2 regions of the Solibacillus sp. FSL W7-1324 genome follow, and region 2 is predicted to be linked to the other one. Evidence: a T-box and tRNA genes for the amino acid it is inferred to sense, from the RefSeq annotation. Region 2 holds a T-box; the other holds one or more tRNA genes.
The links. The T-box of region 2 lies ahead of tyrS (tyrosine--tRNA ligase). A T-box ahead of a tRNA ligase gene usually reads a tRNA of that ligase, here a tRNA-Tyr.
Positions count from the first base shown of each region.

Region 1: it encodes a tRNA-Tyr, which carries the amino acid that the T-box ahead of tyrS (tyrosine--tRNA ligase) is inferred to sense. The anticodon was not compared.

Region 1 covers NZ_JBBOYH010000001.1:3,099,937-3,110,662, forward strand. The annotation lists gene nagB (glucosamine-6-phosphate deaminase) at 1-474, opposite strand, end outside; tRNA gene MKY71_RS15495 (tRNA-Leu) at 915-995, opposite strand; tRNA gene MKY71_RS15500 (tRNA-Cys) at 1,039-1,112, opposite strand; tRNA gene MKY71_RS15505 (tRNA-Gly) at 1,118-1,192, opposite strand; tRNA gene MKY71_RS15510 (tRNA-Gln) at 1,204-1,278, opposite strand; tRNA gene MKY71_RS15515 (tRNA-His) at 1,301-1,376, opposite strand; tRNA gene MKY71_RS15520 (tRNA-His) at 1,417-1,492, opposite strand; tRNA gene MKY71_RS15525 (tRNA-Trp) at 1,528-1,601, opposite strand; tRNA gene MKY71_RS15530 (tRNA-Tyr) at 1,612-1,695, opposite strand; tRNA gene MKY71_RS15535 (tRNA-Thr) at 1,702-1,777, opposite strand; tRNA gene MKY71_RS15540 (tRNA-Phe) at 1,786-1,861, opposite strand; tRNA gene MKY71_RS15545 (tRNA-Asp) at 1,882-1,957, opposite strand; tRNA gene MKY71_RS15550 (tRNA-Met) at 1,961-2,035, opposite strand; tRNA gene MKY71_RS15555 (tRNA-Val) at 2,054-2,129, opposite strand; tRNA gene MKY71_RS15560 (tRNA-Glu) at 2,159-2,233, opposite strand; tRNA gene MKY71_RS15565 (tRNA-Ser) at 2,250-2,341, opposite strand; tRNA gene MKY71_RS15570 (tRNA-Asn) at 2,351-2,426, opposite strand; rRNA gene rrf (5S ribosomal RNA) at 2,441-2,556, opposite strand; rRNA gene MKY71_RS15580 (23S ribosomal RNA) at 2,673-5,601, opposite strand; rRNA gene MKY71_RS15585 (16S ribosomal RNA) at 6,028-7,582, opposite strand; gene MKY71_RS15590 (nucleotidyltransferase-like protein) at 7,927-8,820, opposite strand; gene MKY71_RS15595 (YgzB family protein) at 9,112-9,453, shown strand; gene perR (peroxide-responsive transcriptional repressor PerR) at 9,546-9,992, opposite strand; gene MKY71_RS15605 (D-2-hydroxyacid dehydrogenase) at 10,169-10,726, opposite strand, start outside.
Region 2 covers NZ_JBBOYH010000001.1:2,615,744-2,626,469, reverse strand. The annotation lists gene MKY71_RS12950 (acetylornithine transaminase) at 1-769, shown strand, start outside; gene MKY71_RS12945 (transglycosylase domain-containing protein) at 819-3,689, opposite strand; T-box leader at 3,792-3,997, shown strand; gene tyrS (tyrosine--tRNA ligase) at 4,071-5,342, shown strand; gene MKY71_RS12935 (substrate-binding domain-containing protein) at 5,441-6,613, shown strand; gene MKY71_RS12930 (YIP1 family protein) at 6,711-7,325, shown strand; gene MKY71_RS12925 (YjcZ family sporulation protein) at 7,576-7,728, opposite strand; gene rpsD (30S ribosomal protein S4) at 7,887-8,489, opposite strand; gene MKY71_RS12915 (sensor domain-containing diguanylate cyclase) at 8,974-10,726, shown strand, end outside.

The DNA.
Region 1 (10,726 bases), 480 kb from region 2:
TGTACCTACATCGAAAGGAGTTCCCGGTTCATTAAAACCAATATGTCCATTCCCACCGATTCCTAAAAGCTGAATATCAATATTTCCTGCTGCCTTAATCATCGCTTCATATTCAGCTGCAGCCTTTTCTAAATTCGATTGAATGCCAGCCGGTAAATTGATATTATCACGTTTCATATCGACATGATTAAACAGATGATGATCCATATAATAATGGTAGCTCGATTCATTTGCCGGATCAATTCCGACATACTCATCCAGGTTAAAGGACTTGGCCTGTGCAAAAGATACCTCACCTGCTTTGTATGCTGCAACCAGTTCTTTATAAAAGCCTTCCGGAGTCCCCCCTGTAGCTAAACCAAGTACTGTTTCACTATTTTTTTTCAATTGATCTATAAAAATTGTTGCGGCAATTTTACTCATCTCATCATAGTTTGCTGCTTCAATCCACTTAAAGTTTGTTACTACATTCATTTTTTATTTCCCTACTTCCTCACTGAAATACATATTTGTTATTGTATAAATAATATTTACGGCTTCTTGTTTTCCTACCATTATAATGTTCATTCTATAGCAAATATTTTTAAGAAGCTAGAAAAAAACGTCTTATTTCCTATTAAAAAGAGCATGTAATGACGCAAAATATATATAGTTTTTCTACCTTTCCAATATTAAATGGAGTAAGCAAATAAACTTATGGAATAACTTTATTTCTGTATAAATACTTAAAAAATATCTTTTACAGTATTACTTTTTATAAGATAACTACACAGTTGTATTGAAATAATTGCTTGCTGTAGGAAATACTTTTAAGAGAATTAAAAACTTGCTAGTATACAAAGCAAATACAACAAAAAACTCTTCAAAGCATTTATGTTAGGCTTTGAAGAGTTTCATCTGTTGTATTGAACTGATACCGAGTGTGGGACTTGAACCCACACGCCTCGCGGCAACGGATTTTGAGTCCGTCGTGTCTGCCATTCCACCAACTCGGCAAATTAAGGTAAAAAAAAATCGGAATTCCGATTCAATGAAATATGGAGGCGGCAACCGGATTTGAACCGGTGATAAAGGTGTTGCAGACCTGTGCCTTACCACTTGGCTATGCCGCCATATTTGGAGCGGAAGACGAGGTTCGAACTCGCGACCCCCACCTTGGCAAGGTGGTGTTCTACCACTGAACTACTTCCGCAAATTAAAAAATGGCTGGGGTACCTGGATTCGAACCAGGGCATGACGGAATCAAAATCCGTTGCCTTACCGCTTGGCTATACCCCAATATTCAAATTATTATATAAAATGGGGCGACTGATGGGAATCGAACCCACGAATGCCTGAACCACAATCAGGTGCGTTAACCACTTCGCCACAACCGCCACTATAATATAATTTTAATACTTAAACCTAAATAAAAGATGGGGCGACTGATGGGAATCGAACCCACGAATGCCTGAACCACAATCAGGTGCGTTAACCACTTCGCCACAACCGCCACTATATTATTTTAAGTATTTTTGAGAATTTATTTGGCAGGGGCAGTAGGAATCGAACCCACACTGACGGTTTTGGAGACCGTAGTTCTACCTTTAAACTATGCCCCTATCAAAAGGATGGTGGAGGGGGACGGATTCGAACCGCCGAACCCTAAGGAGCGGATTTACAGTCCGCCGCGTTTAGCCACTTCGCTACCCCTCCAGGTAATGGTGCCGGCGAAAGGAGTCGAACCCTCGACCTACTGATTACAAGTCAGTTGCTCTACCAACTGAGCTACACCGGCAAAAAATATGGTGGGTTTGGACGGAATCGAACCGCCGACACTTAGAGCTTCAATCTAATGCTCTACCAACTGAGCTACAAACCCACAGTTTAATTTCATAAAAATGGCGGTCCCGACCGGGATCGAACCGGCGATCTCCTGCGTGACAGGCAGGCATGTTAACCGCTACACCACGGGACCATTTGGTTGCGGGGGCAGGACTTGAACCTGCGACCTTCGGGTTATGAGCCCGACGAGCTACCACTGCTCCACCCCGCGATAATATTATTTGTTTAATGGTGGAGGATGACGGGCTCGAACCGCCGACCCCCTGCTTGTAAGGCAGGTGCTCTCCCAGCTGAGCTAATCCTCCAACGCTGGATACTTTCTTATGTATCTTTTTGGTGACCCGTACGGGATTCGAACCCGTGTTACCGCCGTGAAAGGGCGGTGTCTTAACCACTTGACCAACGGGCCTCGTTATAAATAAGCCTGGCGGAGAGTAAGGGATTTGAACCCTTGATGCAGGGTTACCCGCATACACGATTTCCAATCGTGCTCCTTCGGCCACTCGGACAACTCTCCAAGATTTGATGGCTCCGAAGGCAGGACTCGAACCTGCGACCTGCCGGTTAACAGCCGGATGCTCTACCAACTGAGCTACTTCGGAATAATTCTATAACAGCCTAGCGACGTCCTACTCTCACAGGGGGAAGCCCCCAACTACCATCGGCGCTAAAGAGCTTAACTTCCGTGTTCGGTATGGGAACGGGTGTGACCTCTTTGCCATCATCACTAGACTATTTAGAAAGACATTAATTATTATACCATACTTTTCAATTTTGTCAAGTATTTTATAATAATTTTTCATTCTTTCAAAACTGGATAAACGTTTCATTGAGTTATGCAATAAAATGTGGTTAAGTCCTCGACCGATTAGTATTCGTCAGCTGCATGCGTCACCGCACTTCCACCTCGAACCTATCTACCTGATCGTCTTTCAGGGGTCTTACTTACTTGCGTAATGGGAAATCTCATCTTGAGGGGGGCTTCATGCTTAGATGCTTTCAGCACTTATCCCGTCCATACATAGCTACCCAGCGATGCCTTTGGCAAGACAACTGGTACACCAGCGGTATGTCCATCCCGGTCCTCTCGTACTAAGGACAGCTCCTCTCAAATTTCCTACGCCCACGACGGATAGGGACCGAACTGTCTCACGACGTTCTGAACCCAGCTCGCGTACCGCTTTAATGGGCGAACAGCCCAACCCTTGGGACCGACTACAGCCCCAGGATGCGATGAGCCGACATCGAGGTGCCAAACCTCCCCGTCGATGTGGACTCTTGGGGGAGATAAGCCTGTTATCCCCGGGGTAGCTTTTATCCGTTGAGCGATGGCCCTTCCATGCGGAACCACCGGATCACTAAGCCCGTCTTTCGACCCTGCTCGACTTGTAGGTCTCGCAGTCAAGCTCCCTTATGCCTTTACACTCTACGAATGATTTCCAACCATTCTGAGGGAACCTTTGGGCGCCTCCGTTACTCTTTAGGAGGCGACCGCCCCAGTCAAACTGTCCGCCTGACACTGTCTCCTACCCCGCTAAGGGGCATGGGTTAGAAGTTCAATACAACCAGGGTAGTATCCCACCGACGCCTCCTTCGAAGCTGGCGCTCCGAGATCTCTGGCTCCTACCTATCCTGTACAAGTTGTACCAAAATTCAATATCAGGCTACAGTAAAGCTCCACGGGGTCTTTCCGTCCTGTCGCGGGTAACCTGCATCTTCACAGGTACTATAATTTCACCGAGTCTCTCGTTGAGACAGTGCCCAGATCGTTACGCCTTTCGTGCGGGTCGGAACTTACCCGACAAGGAATTTCGCTACCTTAGGACCGTTATAGTTACGGCCGCCGTTTACTGGGGCTTCAATTCACAGCTTCGCTTGCGCTAACCGCTCCTCTTAACCTTCCAGCACCGGGCAGGCGTCAGCCCCTATACGTCACCTTACGGTTTTGCAGAGACCTGTGTTTTTGCTAAACAGTCGCCTGGGCCTATTCACTGCGGCTTCTCTAGGCTATGCACCCAAAGAAGCACCCCTTCTCCCGAAGTTACGGGGTCATTTTGCCGAGTTCCTTAACGAGAGTTCTCTCGCACACCTTAGGATTCTCTCCTCGACTACCTGTGTCGGTTTGCGGTACGGGCACCTCTCACCTCGATAGAGGCTTTTCTTGGCAGTGTGAAATCAGGAACTTCGCTCATACGAGCTCGTCATCACAGCTCAACGTTAAAGTATGCGGATTTGCCTACATACACGCCTTACTGCTTGAACACGCGCAACCAACGGCGTGCTTACCCTATCCTACTGCGTCCCCCCATTTCTCAAACGGTGAGGAGGTGGTACAGGAATATCAACCTGTTGTCCATCGCCTACGCCTATCGGCCTCGGCTTAGGTCCCGACTAACCCTGAGCGGACGAGCCTTCCTCAGGAAACCTTAGTCATACGGTGCATGGGATTCTCACCCATGTTTCGCTACTCATACCGGCATTCTCACTTCTAACCGCTCCACCAGTCCTTCCGGTCTGACTTCAACGCTGTTAGAACGCTCTCCTACCACGCATACTCAAAGTATGCATCCACAGCTTCGGTGAATCGTTTAGCCCCGATACATTTTCGGCGCAGCGTCACTCGACCAGTGAGCTATTACGCACTCTTTAAATGATGGCTGCTTCTAAGCCAACATCCTGGTTGTCTAAGCAACGCCACATCCTTTTCCACTTAACGATTACTTGGGGACCTTAGCTGGTGGTCTGGGCTGTTTCCCTCTTGACTACGGATCTTATCACTCGCAGTCTGACTCCCGTGTATAAATATCCGGCATTCGGAGTTTGTCTGAATTCGGTAAAGCGAGATGCCCCCCTAGTCCAAACAGTGCTCTACCTCCGGTATTCTCAATCACGAGGCTAGCCCTAAAGCTATTTCGGAGAGAACCAGCTATCTCCAGGTTCGATTGGAATTTCTCCGCTACCCACACCTCATCCCCGCACTTTTCAACGTGCGTGGGTTCGGGCCTCCAGTGAGTGTTACCTCACCTTCACCCTGGACATGGGTAGATCACCTGGTTTCGGGTCTACGACCACGTACTAATTCGCCCTATTCAGACTCGCTTTCGCTGCGGCTCCGTCTTCTCAACTTAACCTCGCACGTAATCGTAACTCGCCGGTTCATTCTACAAAAGGCACGCTATCACCCATTAACGGGCTCTAACTACTTGTAGGCACACGGTTTCAGGATCTATTTCACTCCCCTTCCGGGGTGCTTTTCACCTTTCCCTCACGGTACTGGTTCACTATCGGTCACTAGGTAGTATTTAGCCTTGGGAGATGGTCCTCCCGGATTCCGACGGAATTTCACGTGTTCCGCCGTACTCAGGATCCACTCTGGAGGGAATGAACTTTTGACTACAGGGCTTTTACCTCGTTTCGCGGACCTTTCCAAGTCGCTTCGTCTAGTTCATTCTTTTGTAACTCCGTATAGAGTGTCCTACAACCCCAAAGAGCAAGCTCTTTGGTTTGGGCTCTTCCCGTTTCGCTCGCCGCTACTCAGGGAATCGAATTTTCTTTCTGTTCCTGCAGGTACTTAGATGTTTCAGTTCTCTGCGTCTGTCTTCGACACGCTATGAATTCACGTGAAGATACTATCCGATTAAAGATAGTGGGTTCCCCCATTCGGAAATCCCCGGATCAAAGCTTACTTACAGCTCCCCGAGGCATATCGGTGTTAGTGCCGTCCTTCATCGACTCCTAGTGCCAAGGCATCCACCGTGCGCCCTTATTAACTTAACCAAAAGTTAACACTTAGATCAATTTCGCCTTGGCGTAATTGCGTTCAGATTTTTTTGAGTCCACTCAAAAAGTTTCCTTTAAAAAATCTGTAACATCTGCCAGAGGCCTAACTTCATGAAATGAAGTTTAGATCCAAGATTTAAGTTTACACGTCAATTGCTTGACTTGTTTAAAAATCTATAAAATAGAAATTTGATTTATTGCTTTCAATGTCGTTTTATCCAGTTTTCAAAGAACGAAGCAGCTGACTTCAATCACATCGTGACAAAGCTTCACTGATTTTGCTTCATGCAGCTTTGCGACGAAAGCGCAAGCGTCAGGAGCAATGTTTTGAAGTATTTCATTCATTTAAGAATGAACCTTCAAAACTGAACAGCAAACGTTAATGTTTCATTCCCCAAGGGAATGATTCCGAAAAATCCTTAGAAAGGAGGTGATCCAGCCGCACCTTCCGATACGGCTACCTTGTTACGACTTCACCCCAATCATCTATCCCACCTTCGGCGGCTGGCTCCAAAAGGTTACCTCACCGACTTCGGGTGTTACAAACTCTCGTGGTGTGACGGGCGGTGTGTACAAGGCCCGGGAACGTATTCACCGCGGCATGCTGATCCGCGATTACTAGCGATTCCGGCTTCATGTAGGCGAGTTGCAGCCTACAATCCGAACTGAGAACGGTTTTATCGGATTAGCTCCCCCTCGCGGGTTGGCAACCGTTTGTACCGTCCATTGTAGCACGTGTGTAGCCCAGGTCATAAGGGGCATGATGATTTGACGTCATCCCCACCTTCCTCCGGTTTATCACCGGCAGTCTCCTTAGAGTGCCCAACTGAATGATGGCAACTAAGAATAAGGGTTGCGCTCGTTGCGGGACTTAACCCAACATCTCACGACACGAGCTGACGACAACCATGCACCACCTGTCACCGTTGCCCCCGAAGGGGAAACTATGTCTCCATAGTGGTCACCGGGATGTCAAGACCTGGTAAGGTTCTTCGCGTTGCTTCGAATTAAACCACATGCTCCACCGCTTGTGCGGGCCCCCGTCAATTCCTTTGAGTTTCAGTCTTGCGACCGTACTCCCCAGGCGGAGTGCTTAATGCGTTAGCTGCAGCACTGAGGGGCGGAAACCCCCCAACACTTAGCACTCATCGTTTACGGCGTGGACTACCAGGGTATCTAATCCTGTTTGCTCCCCACGCTTTCGCGCCTCAGTGTCAGTTACAGACCAGACAGTCGCCTTCGCCACTGGTGTTCCTCCAAATCTCTACGCATTTCACCGCTACACTTGGAATTCCACTATCCTCTTCTGCACTCAAGTTCCCCAGTTTCCAATGACCCTCCCCGGTTGAGCCGGGGGCTTTCACATCAGACTTAAGGAACCACCTGCGCGCGCTTTACGCCCAATAATTCCGGACAACGCTTGCCACCTACGTATTACCGCGGCTGCTGGCACGTAGTTAGCCGTGGCTTTCTAACAAGGTACCGTCAAGGTAGCGCCAGTTACTACGCTACTTGTTCTTCCCTTGCAACAGAGTTTTACGAACCGAAATCCTTCTTCACTCACGCGGCGTTGCTCCATCAGACTTTCGTCCATTGTGGAAGATTCCCTACTGCTGCCTCCCGTAGGAGTCTGGGCCGTGTCTCAGTCCCAGTGTGGCCGATCACCCTCTCAGGTCGGCTACGCATCGTTGCCTTGGTGAGCCGTTACCTCACCAACTAGCTAATGCGCCGCGGGTCCATCTTATAGTGACAGCAAGACCGTCTTTCAACTTTAAAACATGTGTTAAAAAGTGTCATTCGGTATTAGCCCCGGTTTCCCGGAGTTATCCCAATCTATAAGGTAGGTTACCCACGTGTTACTCACCCGTCCGCCGCTAAAATTTTAAAGGTGCAAGCACCAATAAAATTTCCGCTCGACTTGCATGTATTAGGCACGCCGCCAGCGTTCGTCCTGAGCCAGGATCAAACTCTCCATAAAAGTAGTTTGAAAGCTCATTTGCTTTGCTAGCGATCCAACTTCGTTAGAAGTTGGAATCTATTGTTTGCTTCATTCAAGAAGCTTGTCTCATTAACGTTGCTTGTTCAGTTTTCAAGGTTCATTGTGTTTCGTTTGTCGTTTTAGCGACTTCTCTAATTTAACATCTCTGTTTCTTTTTGTCAATAACTTTTTTGAAAAAGTTTTTTAAAGAAACTCGAGTGTGTAATTTAGTTGTTTTCAAGTACGTCTTAGCGACATTTAATATATTACAATACTTTCAATGTTTTCGTCAATACTTTTTTAAAAATAATTTCAGAGCGTTTTTAAACGCTCTGATTAATATACTATAACCCATACTCGGATTCAATATAATGTCTGTCTACATAATAGTTTCTGTGGAAGATCGCTTCGTTTTTAGCGATAACCGCTTCCACTAAAATTAACTCTTTTTCAATTAAGTATTCAACAAACACTTCCAGGTCAACAGAGTAATAACTCAATTCAGGATGATCATGCAATTGCTGAATTGTCCACGAAGGTTGTGCAAGCATTGTTTCTAAAATATGCTGTGCCCCATCTGTCGTTCTGGAATTGATTAAAAACTCGCCTGCTAAAAATAATAACTCCAGACGCTTTTCAAGACTTTCGTTGCTCATAATCAATTCTTCATATAATTTATATATTGCAGGATCATTGCGTTTCACCTGGGCCCACACTGTTACTTCCGGGTAATGCCCGCTATCGATAATCGATAGTCTCCCTAAATGATGCAATGAAGCAACCACATGATTGTACGCATCTAAATAATGACCATCCTCAAATAATTCTTTTCCTTCTTTATAACGGCGGATTAACTTGGCAAACTGTATACCTGTTTTTAATTTTCGACCGAAGAATGGGAACTCTTGCAATTCAGAACGCAGTTTATATAGAAACTCATTGCGGTCAAACATAATTTTCCCGTGGAAAAGCCAATCAACTAACCGCCTGTGCGAGCCAATGAAAATCCATTTACGCAACCGTTCCTCCGTTAAAATATGCATCACCATTTTCGCTTCACCATATGAATAGTGTTTCGAATAAATAGGCTTATCACTTTCTTTTACAATAATTAAAAGAACCGAATCAAATGTATCGGTCATATTCTCGGCACCTTCACGCTTGTTTATCAATATTACTCCAAGCGTTTCCGGCTGACTTGCACGTTCCTGATATATCGGTCTTAAAATATGTTCCATTGTTATCCCCCTATAAAGTTTACCTTCTATATAATATCCTTGTAGATGCTATAAGATAAATTAACTAATATTACGACGATAAACTTTAACCATGCTGAAAGTCCATCATTTCTTAAAAATAAATAATAGAAATGCCATTATTTTTTCTTTCGCCATTCATTTACAAAAACCCTTCATTTAAACATTTTTAAATAGTATTAAGAGTTGTTAACGAGCCGCCTAATTCTTTCCTGTCTACTAATTTATATCCAATTCATGTTATAGTATATTTTAGATTAGGAGGCAATTGAAATGAAAAAATATAATAGTAAAATTAATAAGATCCGCTCTTTTGCATTATCCCTTATTTTCATCGGCTTCGTTATTATGTATGGTGCAATCTTCTTCAAAAATAATCAGATACTTGTATTAATCTTCATGACAATTGGACTTCTTTGTATTATCGGCAGTACTGCTGTATACGCCTGGGTAGGATTATTGTCTACAAAAGCTGTTCAAGTCGTTTGTCCGGAATGCGGGAAATGGACAAAGGTGTTAGGTCGTGTGGATATTTGCATGTACTGCAATGAACCGTTAACTTTAGATCCTACATTAGAAGGAAAAGAATTCAATCAAGAATACAATAAAAATTAAATGTTCAACAAGGCTGGAGTAAAGATAACAAACTTTTACTCCAGTTTTTTGTATAAAAAAAACCCAGCAACAACCGTTACTAGGTTAGATTATTATTGAACTTTTGTTGCACCGACTGCTAAACAGTCAGGACATGTACCATAGACTTCTAAACGGTGTGAATTAACTTGAAAACCCGTTACTTGCGAAGCAAACTGCTCCACTTCATTTAAACCGGGATAGTGGAAGTCTACAATTTTACCGCAGCCATCACAAATCATGTGATAATGATCGCCCGTTACAAAATCGAAGCGACTTGCTGCATCTCCATAAGTAAGCTCTTTTACTAAGCCCACCTCACGAAAGACACGTAAGTTATTATAAACCGTTGCTACACTCATATTAGGAAACTTATCGCAAAGCGCCTTGTATATATCATCAGCTGTTGGGTGAATCATACTTTGAATTAAATATTCCAAAATCGCATGACGCTGAGGAGTAATTCGTACACCAGTAGTCTTTAACGTGTCCAGCGCATCCTTTAAATGCAATTCAGACATCGTCATGCACCCCTTTTCATACATATTATTAATTTGTAATCGTTATAATTAGTGTAGCGAATTTGTCCATGCGTTGTCAACAATTGCTTATGTCGGTTGAAACAAAAGTATAGGATAAAAAAGCTAAATGAAAATGTAAACGGTTAAATGCCTATTCTTCCATATAGCATTCTCAATTAGTATCCTCTTAAAATATTCATTTTATTTTCTAAATCACGTTCCCCGTTCAGCCATTTCTCCAGACTAGGTTTGAAAATATCCAAACTGCGCTCTAAATAACGTGAAGAATGGCTTGAAAAATGCGGTGAAAGTGTAACATTGTTCAAATCCCATAACGGACTTTCTGCCGGTAATGGCTCAATTTCATAGACATCCAAAACAGCATGTTCAATTAGTTTGTCCTGTAAAACGCCAACAAGAGTATCTGTTTCCACTAAGTCCCCGCGCCCGAAATTCATAAAGATGGCTGAACTCTTCATCAGTTCAAAATGCTCTCGAGTCAGCATATGCTTCGTTTCCTTAGTAGATGGCAGCATTGAAAGAATAATATCCGCTTTCGGTAACTGCTCTTTTAAATCATCGAGCTTATATGTCTCATTCATATAAGGAGCCTCGTTGCCTGAGCGGTTGCAGCCAATTGTATGAACATCAAAAGCCTGCAGAATCCGTCCTACTTCGCTGCCGATCGCACCCGGGCCGATGATTAGCGCTGTACTACCGTTTAACTCTGTCGG
Region 2 (10,726 bases):
TGCGATGAGCGCAACTGGACAAGATAAAGTGCGTAAAGGATTCGGTCCTTTAGTGAGTGAGTTTATAACATTGCCATTTAATGATATCGAAGCATTGAAAGCTGCAGTTGATGAAGATACTGCTGCGATTATGCTTGAAATGATTCAAGGTGAAGGCGGAGTAAATCCTGCAACGGATGAATTCGCGAAAGCCATTCATGAAATTCAGCAATCCTCAGATATTTTAGTCATTGTTGATGAAGTACAAACAGGTATCGGACGTACAGGAACTCGTTTTGCATTTGAACAGACAGCTATTAAACCGGACATTGTATCAATGGCTAAAGGTCTCGGCGGGGGTTTCCCAATCGGGGGAATTCTTGGGACAGAAAAGCTGTTTAACACATTTAATGCAGGTACACACGGTACGACATTCGGCGGGAATCCATTAGGTGTTGCCGTTGCTCAAACAGTTATCGATCAAATATTCAATGATGCCTTTTTGGATAATGTAAAACAAAAATCAGCATACTTTATTAAAAAACTGGAAGAAGCTTTTCCGGAAGATAAATATTCAGTTCAAGGGAAAGGGTTAATGCTTGGTCTAAGCCTTGGCGGAGAAGGTGTGGCACCTTATGTGGCCGCATTGGATGAAGCTGGTCTATTAACAGTTGCTGCCGGCCCGAAAGTGATTCGACTATTACCACCTTTAACAGTGAGCGAACAGGAAATTGATGAAGCAGTCAATTTACTTAAAGATGTATTAAAAGCAGAACAATTATCAATTTAATTACATTAAAAATCTCACCAACCTATAAAAGTTGGTGAGATTTTTTCTTTTATTCCCCTGATGGTTCTGGTTCGACCGGATCGACGTCAACTTCAATCTCATCCAGGTCTTCAATTACTTCCCCAGGTACAACATTTTCCTCATCTTCCGTTTCCGGTGGAGCTGGTGGTGCAGTTTCAACCACTTCTCCGACTTCATTCGAATAGCCTGATTCCAATCCTGTAATATCGACTGCTACAACGATGTAGCGAACACCTGGTGAAACAGATACCCGGTAACCTTCATAAGATTTTAATGAACGTACAAGCGATCTGCCCTGATCGGTAACACTATATACGCGGTAGCCAACAACATCATTGGATGCGGAGGCTGTCCATGATAGTGAACCGTTTGCCAATGTCGCATAAACAGGTTGCGGTGGTGCACTGTCCGCAGAGAATGGAGCACCGGTTACAACTCCATTACCAGAACTGAACGACAGCAATTTTGAAGCGTCTCCACCCAGTCTGCCTAACATCCGGTCAACGAATGCCTGATTCAATCCGAAACCGCTCATTTGGACAAACTCAGTAGGTGTATTCGGTAATGCAGCATACGTGTTGCCGTTAATCACAACCGATGTAGAAGATACAAAGCTGTCATCCGGCTGTGTTGGTAAAAATACATTTTTATTAAATAGATCGGAAGTGACTAAACCGGCATTGGCGCATGAAGTTGAAGGTGCCAGGCCTGAAATACCACAAAATGATCGTGTCACAACGCCTTCAGGTTTTTTGAATGCTTCTTTCGTACCGACTAATTCCGGGTTGATATCATATAACGTATTCAAGTAATTTGCCCATAGACGGTTTACACGTTGACTTGGGTGCTGGTAACGGTTATTAAATGCATAAAGGGTACGCAGTTTTTCGTAACCCATCCAGACACCTACCGAGATATTCGGATTATATCCCACGAACCAAACATCGTTATGGTCCTGTGTTGTGCCGGTTTTGCCAGCAAAGTCAGACGAGAATTTCAGCTGGCTCTTTGCCAATGTACCAGTTCCGCCCTGCTTCAACACATCACGCAGCATATCGGTCATGATATATGCTGTTTCAGGTGCAAATACTTTCACAGGCTCTACTTCATGTTCATAAACAATATTGCCGTCCAGATCTTCAATGCGTTCAATCATGTAAGCATCGATAAATTGACCATTATTGGCAAATGTAGCATAAGCGTTAGTATTTTCTTCAACAGAAGCACCAATCGTCAAACTGCCCAGAACGGTCGAACTGTTTTCGTAATCAACAGGCAGTAATTTAGAGAAGCCCATCTTTTCCAGGAAAGTAGCAGGGCGACGATCTAAAATGGAATCATATAAACGTGCTACAGCCAAGTTTTGCGATGACGCAACAGCCTGACGTGCAGGAATAATACCTAATTCCTGGTTCGGGTTATAGTTCACAGGATCCCAACCAGTAACCGGATGTTTAAATTTCACGTCGACAACAGGGCTTCCTGCTCCGATGACACCATATTCGATTGCCGGTGCATAGGCAAGTAATGGCTTCATTGTTGAACCATTTGAACGGAATGCGTTTGTTGCATGGTTCACTTGTGTAATAGTGTGGTCGCGTCCGCCAACGAAACTTAAAATGCGGCCGGTGCTATTTTCAATAACGATACTTCCTGTTTGTACAGGAACATCCACTTCTATTTCTTCTCCTGTTTCAGGATCCTTTTCTTTCTTTTTGTATGTTTGACCGTATAAAGTGAACTCTTCCGTCACTTTTTTCATGGCATCATACATATCTTTATTGATCGTAGAGTAAATACGGTAACCACCGGAACGTATTGTACGGTCGGCCATTATAGTATATTTCTCATTTAAGTTTTCTTCTTCTTTTAAACGATCCGGATCAATACCGTCTTTTTCAGCAAGTATTTTTGCAAAAATTTCTTTTGAACGGAGCTCAAGCTCTGCTGTTAACCAAGGATATTTTTCTTCGGGACGAATTTCATATCCTTTGAAGTCTTGTGTAACATCGTACTTAATCGCTTCGTCATATTCTTTCTTCGTAATATAACCAGCTTCCTGCATACGATAAAGAACCGTCTTCATACGGTCAATACCTGGCTGCATCCCATCCGCACTTTTTTTCTCACCTTTATTTGTAAAAGGTGTGTACTTGAACGGTGCCTGAGGGATACCGGCAATATAGGCCGCTTGCGGTAAATTTAATTTAGATGCAGATACACCGAAAATACCTTGCGCTGCCGTCTCAATACCGGCAATATTACGTCCCGAAGAGTTTCGGCCATACGGGATAATATTTAAATACGCTTCAAGTATTTCTTCTTTTGTCATAAAATGTTCCAGACGATACGCAAGTAAAATTTCCTTTGCTTTACGTTCATATGAAACTTCATTCGTTAATATTTGGTTTTTGATTAATTGCTGTGTAAGTGTAGATCCACCTGTCTGTGTAGATGAGTTGGATACATCTTGCAGTAAACCGCGGATTACAGCTTTCGGTACAATACCTGTATGCTCGCGGAAATATTCATCCTCTGTTGCAAGAACAGCATTTATTAAGGATGGGGATATATTGGCAAGCGATGTTTCACGACGGTCCAAATCTGTTCGGATCTTTCCTATGTAAATATCGTTCGCAAAATAAAGTTCACTTGTTTCTTCATAACTGAAAATTTGCTCGCGCATTTCATCTTTTGATCGCAAAGGTTCATCTTTTGTTAATGATGCGAAGTAACCTGCGCCTACAGCTCCGACAAACAATAGTGTCGCGGCTGTAAAAATAATCGCCAGCAATATTAAATTCCAGAATACACCGCTTCCGATCCGGACATAGCGCATTCGTTCTGAAGAAGCAAGGATTTCGATTTTTTTATTCAATTTTTCGAGCCATTCTCTCACATCATCGACCTCCTAAAATCTTGTTTATTATAGCATATTTGAGATATAAACGAATATAAATATTGACATCAACTATTTTCTAGGTAGAATAGAAAATATAAATTTCAGGCAACGAAGAGTTTGCAGTAATAAATGTGTTCCCTGCATAGAGAGCTAGCGGTTGGTGAAAGCTAGACATAGCGCATTTATGAATTACGTACTTGGAGCCTGAACGGATCGTCACGTTATAGACGCTTAAAGTGGAAGAAAGACTGAAATTTCTTCAAGCCGGGTGGTACCGCGTTAAATAATAATTTGACGTCCCTGCATGCATTTGCGTGTAGGGACGTTTTTCGTTTCCTTACAAGTAAATGACGCATCATGTAAAAGGAGAGAAAACAAATGACAAATGAATTACTGCAAGACTTGGAATGGCGCGGACTGTTATACCAGCAAACAGACGCGGAAGGTATGGAAAAGCTATTAAATGAGGAAAAGGTTTCCCTATACGTAGGTGTTGACCCGACAGCAGACTCGATGCATATCGGACATATTGTGCCATTGCTTACATTACGCCGCTTCCAAAAAGCAGGCCATACACCGATTTTATTAGTTGGCGGAGCTACAGGAACTGTAGGAGATCCATCTGGCCGTTCAGAAGAGCGTCAGTTACAGACAATGGATCAGATCGAAAAAAATGTGCAAGGTCTAAAAAAGCAAATGGAGCGCTTATTCGACTTTTCATCGGATGCGGCAAACAGTGCTGTTCTTGTAAACAACAATGACTGGGTTGGTCCGATGTCATTAATCGATTTCCTTCGTGATTACGGGAAACTGATCAATGTTAACTACATTTTAAATAAAGATACAGTTGCATCACGACTCGACTCAGGTATTTCATTCACTGAATTTGCCTACACATTAATCCAAGGTATCGACTTCAACCACTTGTATGATCATCACAATGTTCGAATTCAAGTAGGCGGTTCGGATCAGTGGGGCAACATTACAACTGGCCTGGAAATGATTCGTAAAACACATGATGAAAATGCGAAGGCGTTCGGTATTACAATTCCGCTTGTAACAAAAGCGGATGGTACGAAGTTCGGTAAAACAGCGGGTGGCGCTGTATGGCTGGACGCTGCAAAAACATCTCCATACGAGTTCTACCAGTTCTGGATCAATACAGCGGATGCCGATGTCGTGAAATACCTGAAAATCTTCACATTCCTGACACGTGAAGAGATTGAAGGTCTTGCAGTAAGTGTGGAAGAAGAGCCGCATTTACGTAAAGCTCAAAAAGCGCTGGCTGAAGAAATGACACGTCTGATTCATGGTGAAGCAGGTCTGGAAGCAGCAGAGCGTATTACAAAAGCATTATTCTCTGGTGATTTAAAAGCATTATCAGTAGAAGAAATGAAAGTAGCCTTCTCTGGTGTTCCTTCTGTAGAAGTGACAAAAGAGGATAAAAATATCGTGGAATTAATCGTAGAAGCAGGGATTTCTTCATCCAAACGCCAAGCACGTGAAGATGTAACTAACGGTGCGATTAGTGTGAACGGTGAAAAAATTACGGATCTTGACTATGTAATCGATTCGAAAGACCGTTTGGAAGATGCTTTTGCCATTATCCGTCGCGGTAAGAAAAAATACCATATGGTTAAATTTGCTTAATTAAAATAAAACGTCTTGGAAGGCAGCAGTTTTCCAAGACGTTTTTTTAAAAGGAGTTTCCTGTTTCATAAAGAAGGTATAGGATAGGGGTGATAATATTGGGAAATAAATCGTATTTATGGAAAATTGTCGTTTCCATTTTTGTCTTACTGACTGTCAGCTTTTTTACTTTCATATTATTATTTATGGTAGCGTTTAGCGGTAACATTCACTTTATACCGTTCATCATTTCCGCTGCGGTCATTATATACATTGGTTATGTGCTTGTGCTTTTTGATGTATTTTATAAAAATAGAAAACGTATAAAAATCTTTTGGACGATTGCCGGAATCATTTTAGTCGTCTGTTTGATACAACCTGTTTATAAATGGTTCGATAATAGGGTGCCGACTGTTGATGCAGAAGTGAATATTTACCAATATGAGCCATTTACAGATGAAAATAAATTAGTTCAATTGGAGAATGAGCCTACTTTAAAGCTAGAGGAACCTTTACCGAAGATGGATGGCGCAACCGCATTGTATCCATTGTATGCCGCCATTACAGAGCATGTATATCCAGAAAAAGAATACAATCCCTACAAAAGTGAAGTTATGGTCAACCAGACGCATGAAGCCTATACAAATCTGATTTTCGGAAAGACGGACATGATTTTTGCAGCGGGTCCTTCCGATGCGCAAATTAACCAGGCTGAACAACAGGGGATTAAACTTCATCTGACACCAATCGGAAAAGAAGCATTTGTCTTTTTCGTCAACAATAAAAATAAAGTCAATCGTTTATCGCTCGATCAAATTAAGGGAATCTATGCTGGGGAAATTACAAACTGGTCAGAAGTTGGGGGCAAAGATGATTCAATCAGGGCATTCCAAAGACCCCAGGACAGTGGATCGCAGACAGCCCTTCAACGGCTTATGGGAGATACTCGATTGATGGAAGCACCAACGGAAGATATAGCGACAGGAATGGGCGGAATAATCAATGAAGTGTCCCGATACAAAAATTATAAAAATGCAATCGGCTATACTTTCCGCTACTATTCAAATGAGATGGTTAAAAATAAAGAAATCAAACTTTTGGAAATCGATGGAGTTGCACCGACAAGAGAAACGATTCGCAACAATACGTATCCGATAGCTTCCGAATTTTATATTGTGACAGCAGGCGAGCCAACAGGAAATGTTAAGGAACTGATTGATTGGGTGCTTTCGGAAGAAGGGCAGGCATTAGTTGAAAAGGCTGGCTATGTATCTCTTAAATCTGGCGAATAGCAAAAGATTGGTATGCTACTAAAGGAGCAATAATTTTGTATCACCTTAAAAGTATCAGTATAATAGAATGTATACATATTTTTAGGGGGATGTTATTTTGAGTGAGCAATTAACGGGCACAGTCGATGATCGACATGCCATATTAAGCATTGCTGTTAAACCCCGAGATACTATTCGTTATGTGTTAACAACTAAAAAGTTATCTTATTTCATTTTCGTTGGTATTATCGGAGTATTTGCTAGCAATTTAACCGGCTTTATCGGTGAAGAATTTACAGGACAATTTACATTGGGGGATATCGTCTATTCAACATTTCTAGTTAGTCTAATACTGTACTTTCTTTCTACCGTCTTATCGGCAGGTGTATTGACACTATCAGCAAAAGCGTTCGGTGGTGTAGGGAAATTTAAAGAAATGTTCCGCATGATTAGTATGACAATGATTCCTTATATTTGGATATTGCCGGTACTGCTTTTCTGGATGCAGTTCGCACCACAGTCATTTTTCTCGATTTCTTATATGGAAACATCATTAGGTGATTTGATCCTGCAATTTGTTTGCGGAACACTGATTATTATTAGTAGTATTTGGACATATGTCATTACCGTGATTGGAATTTCAGAAGTCCACCACATTTCGAAATTGAAAGCATTTTTTGCTTCATTTATAGTAATTGCTGTATTAGGAGCAATGTACTTTTTGTTTTACTAAAATACATTTTTAATAATATTATGTGTTTAAAATATAGTTAAAAGATGCTGCCGCTAAATTAGCGTACAGCATCTTTTTTGTTGTTAGCAGGCTGTATATCGTCTAAGTATAAAGGAAAAAGCTGAATAAATTGTCACGGAACGTAAAATTAAAAGGGTCACTGGGGGAAGTGACCCTAATGGCGTGAAAAACAGTAATAAGTAGTTGGAATTATTTCTGGCTAGCTAAAGAATTTTTGTGATCGATGCTATTAGTAAGCGAAAGTAGCGCCCACAATAATTAAAAGAATGAATAGAACAACGATCAGAACGAAAGTTGAGCTGTTACCACCGCTGTTACCGCCACCACAGCCGTAACCACCGTAGCTTGGTTGTTGTTGATACCCTTCATATCCGTAACCCATTAAATTCACCCCCTTTCCTCGTTATCCTATTCAACGAAGCAAGGTTGACCGGGGCGATTGAACAAATTTCAAAAAATTATTTAATGCAAAAAAAACCACCAGGCACCTGATGAACAGGGCTTGATGGTTTGATTCGAATATATCTGAAGCTCGAAAGATTAACGAGAGTAGAACTCTACGATGAACTGTTCGTTGATTTCAGAAGATAATTCAGAGCGCTCTGGTAAACGTACGAAAGTACCTACTTTAGAGTCTGCATCGAATGATAAATATTCTGGTACGAAGCTGTTTACTTCGATTGATTCAGCAACAACTGAAAGGTTAGCTGATTTCTCACGTAAAGAGATCGTTTGACCTGGTTTTACTGAGTAAGATGGGATGTCAACGCGGTTACCATCAACTAAGATGTGACCGTGGTTAACTAATTGACGAGCTGCACGACGAGTGCGAGCTAAACCTAAACGGTAAACTAAGTTGTCAAGGCGAGTTTCAAGTAAGATCATGAAGTTTTCACCGTGTACACCTTGTAATTTACCAGCACGTAGGTAAGTGTTTTTGAATTGACGTTCAGTCATACCGTACATATGACGTAATTTTTGCTTTTCAGTTAATTGTAGACCGTACTCTGATTTTTTACCACGAGAGTTCGGGCCGTGTTGACCTGGTGCGTAAGGGCGTTTTGCGATTTCTTTACCTGTGCCGCTTAATGAAATACCAAGACGACGAGATAGTTTCCAAGATGGACCTGTATAACGAGACATAATTGTGTCTCCTCCTTAAAATTGGTTTTTGTTGTAAAAGAAAAAACCAGTTGTACCCGACATTAAACGGTATTCTATTTTCATGTATCTTCGCCCATGCAGCCGAAAGGGTTACACAATACACCATTCTGTCTAAACAGAAGGAATAAAATACTACATTTAAGTTATACAACTACTGCATTCATTTTACACAAAGGCTATTGTATCTTTTTTTTATCTATTCGTCAACAAAGGTGTATTACTTTTGAATATATTAAGAGGAAATGAAAAATAAAAATAAATGATCATTTGTATGGGTATTTAAGCATAAAACTGGGTAGTAGATAAGAACGGTAAAATGCTTGAATGTTCGAAAAACAATGCAAATGGAGGTGTTTATTAGAAAAATATAACAAAATTAAATAGTCAATAAGGCATAAAATGTGTATACTTGTGGTTAAGTGAAAAGAACCGACATTGCAATAGTAAAAGAAAAGGTGATTTAATGGTGGAAAATCAACAAAAGATTGATCAATTTAAATCGGATATTTTAAGCCTTTGTATGAAGACGAAATTACAACGAAGTAAATTTTATGATTACTTTTTCTTATTAGAAGAAAGCCTAATAAAACACTTTAATATGGAACATTGTTTTTTATTTCATGTAAGCGAAAATAAATTGAAACCGATCGACAACTTAGAACTGCTGAATGTTGATGTAACATTAGATTTAATACAACCCTATTTTAACGGTAATAAAGTTGTGAAGTTACCCGGGTTTTTAAGAGAGCAGCCGTATTTTGCGAACCATACGGATGTAATGCCACTTATAATAAACGATAAAATAGAAGCTATTATTATATTTAAATATAATCCAGTAAACGCACCTATTGAAAAAGTGCTGACAGAAGATATTGTAAGTGCGATATCGGGTTCCTATTCATTTTTAACTTCAAAATATGAAGTTTATTCGAATGAACAAAAATACCGTAAATTGTACGGTATGACCGATCTTTTCCATTCGACGATGGATATTGATGTAATTTTGGAAAATGTGCTTGTTACAATCGAAGAGAATTTTCCTGGTCTGGAAGTTGAACTGATTTTATCGAATGACCAAGACCGTCAAACGAGAGTGAAAATAAAACCTTTCGACTATTTGTCAGAGCGGCCAGCAACCATCGAGTCTTTCGTATCGGGAGAATTGAATGAGGATATAGCTGTTGAACAAAACCGCCGATTATTGAATGTTCCTATAAAAGGGAGACAAGCCATATACGGAATTTTACAGGTGAAAGCGCCTATCAATTACCCATTTGCAAGTTCAGAAAAAGAATTTATCCGCATGCTTGCCCAAGCTTCAGGAAATGCTTTGGAAAACGCAAAACTCTATCATCAATCACATCGTCTCATAACGGATTTGCAGTTGATCAATGAAACTTCCCATCGTTTAAATATGAAATTGACAATCAGTGAAATGCTATTATTTTTACAAAAGCAAATGATGAAATCGTTTCAGCCGATGGAGTTAGGATTCCTTTTTAAAGAAGATGACAAGTATATTTTGACTGAAGCTTGTACAGACCTTTTCAATCATATAGCGTGTAATGTATATATCCAGCATGTGGAAAAACATTTCCAATCGACACAAGACCCATTATTTATTGCTGATTTCAGCCGTCTTATTTCAGGGGACATTGAGTATAAATCGATCATGGCCATTCCAATGATTGTAGAAGAAGATATTATCGGGTTTAGCATTGTATTGCATAAAGAACCATATTTCTTCTCCTTTGATAGCTTCAAATTAATGCAATCACTTATTCATCATTCCTCGTTAGCAATTTCCAATTCGGTATTGCGTGAACAGCTTCAGGAAATGGTGGATCGAGACCATTTAACAAAGCTTTACGCTAGAAGTTACTCCGATGCATACGTGGAAAAGGCAATTCAAAAGGACGATTCAGGGATGTTCCTGTTAATTGATATTGATAACTTTAAAAAAGTTAATGACACATACGGCCATCAAGTTGGAGATGATGTAATCGTACAAATAGCTAAGCGACTCCAAAGTGAAATAGGAAAAAGAGGCATATGCTCACGCTGGGGTGGTGAAGAACTCGCTATCTATATTCCGAATATTTCAGAAAGAGAGGCAATTGAAATTTCTGATGGGATTGTACAGATGGTGCCAAACGTAACAAATCCTTCAGTTACGGTTTCTGCGGGTATGATTACGTGGCATAAGAGCAGCCGTC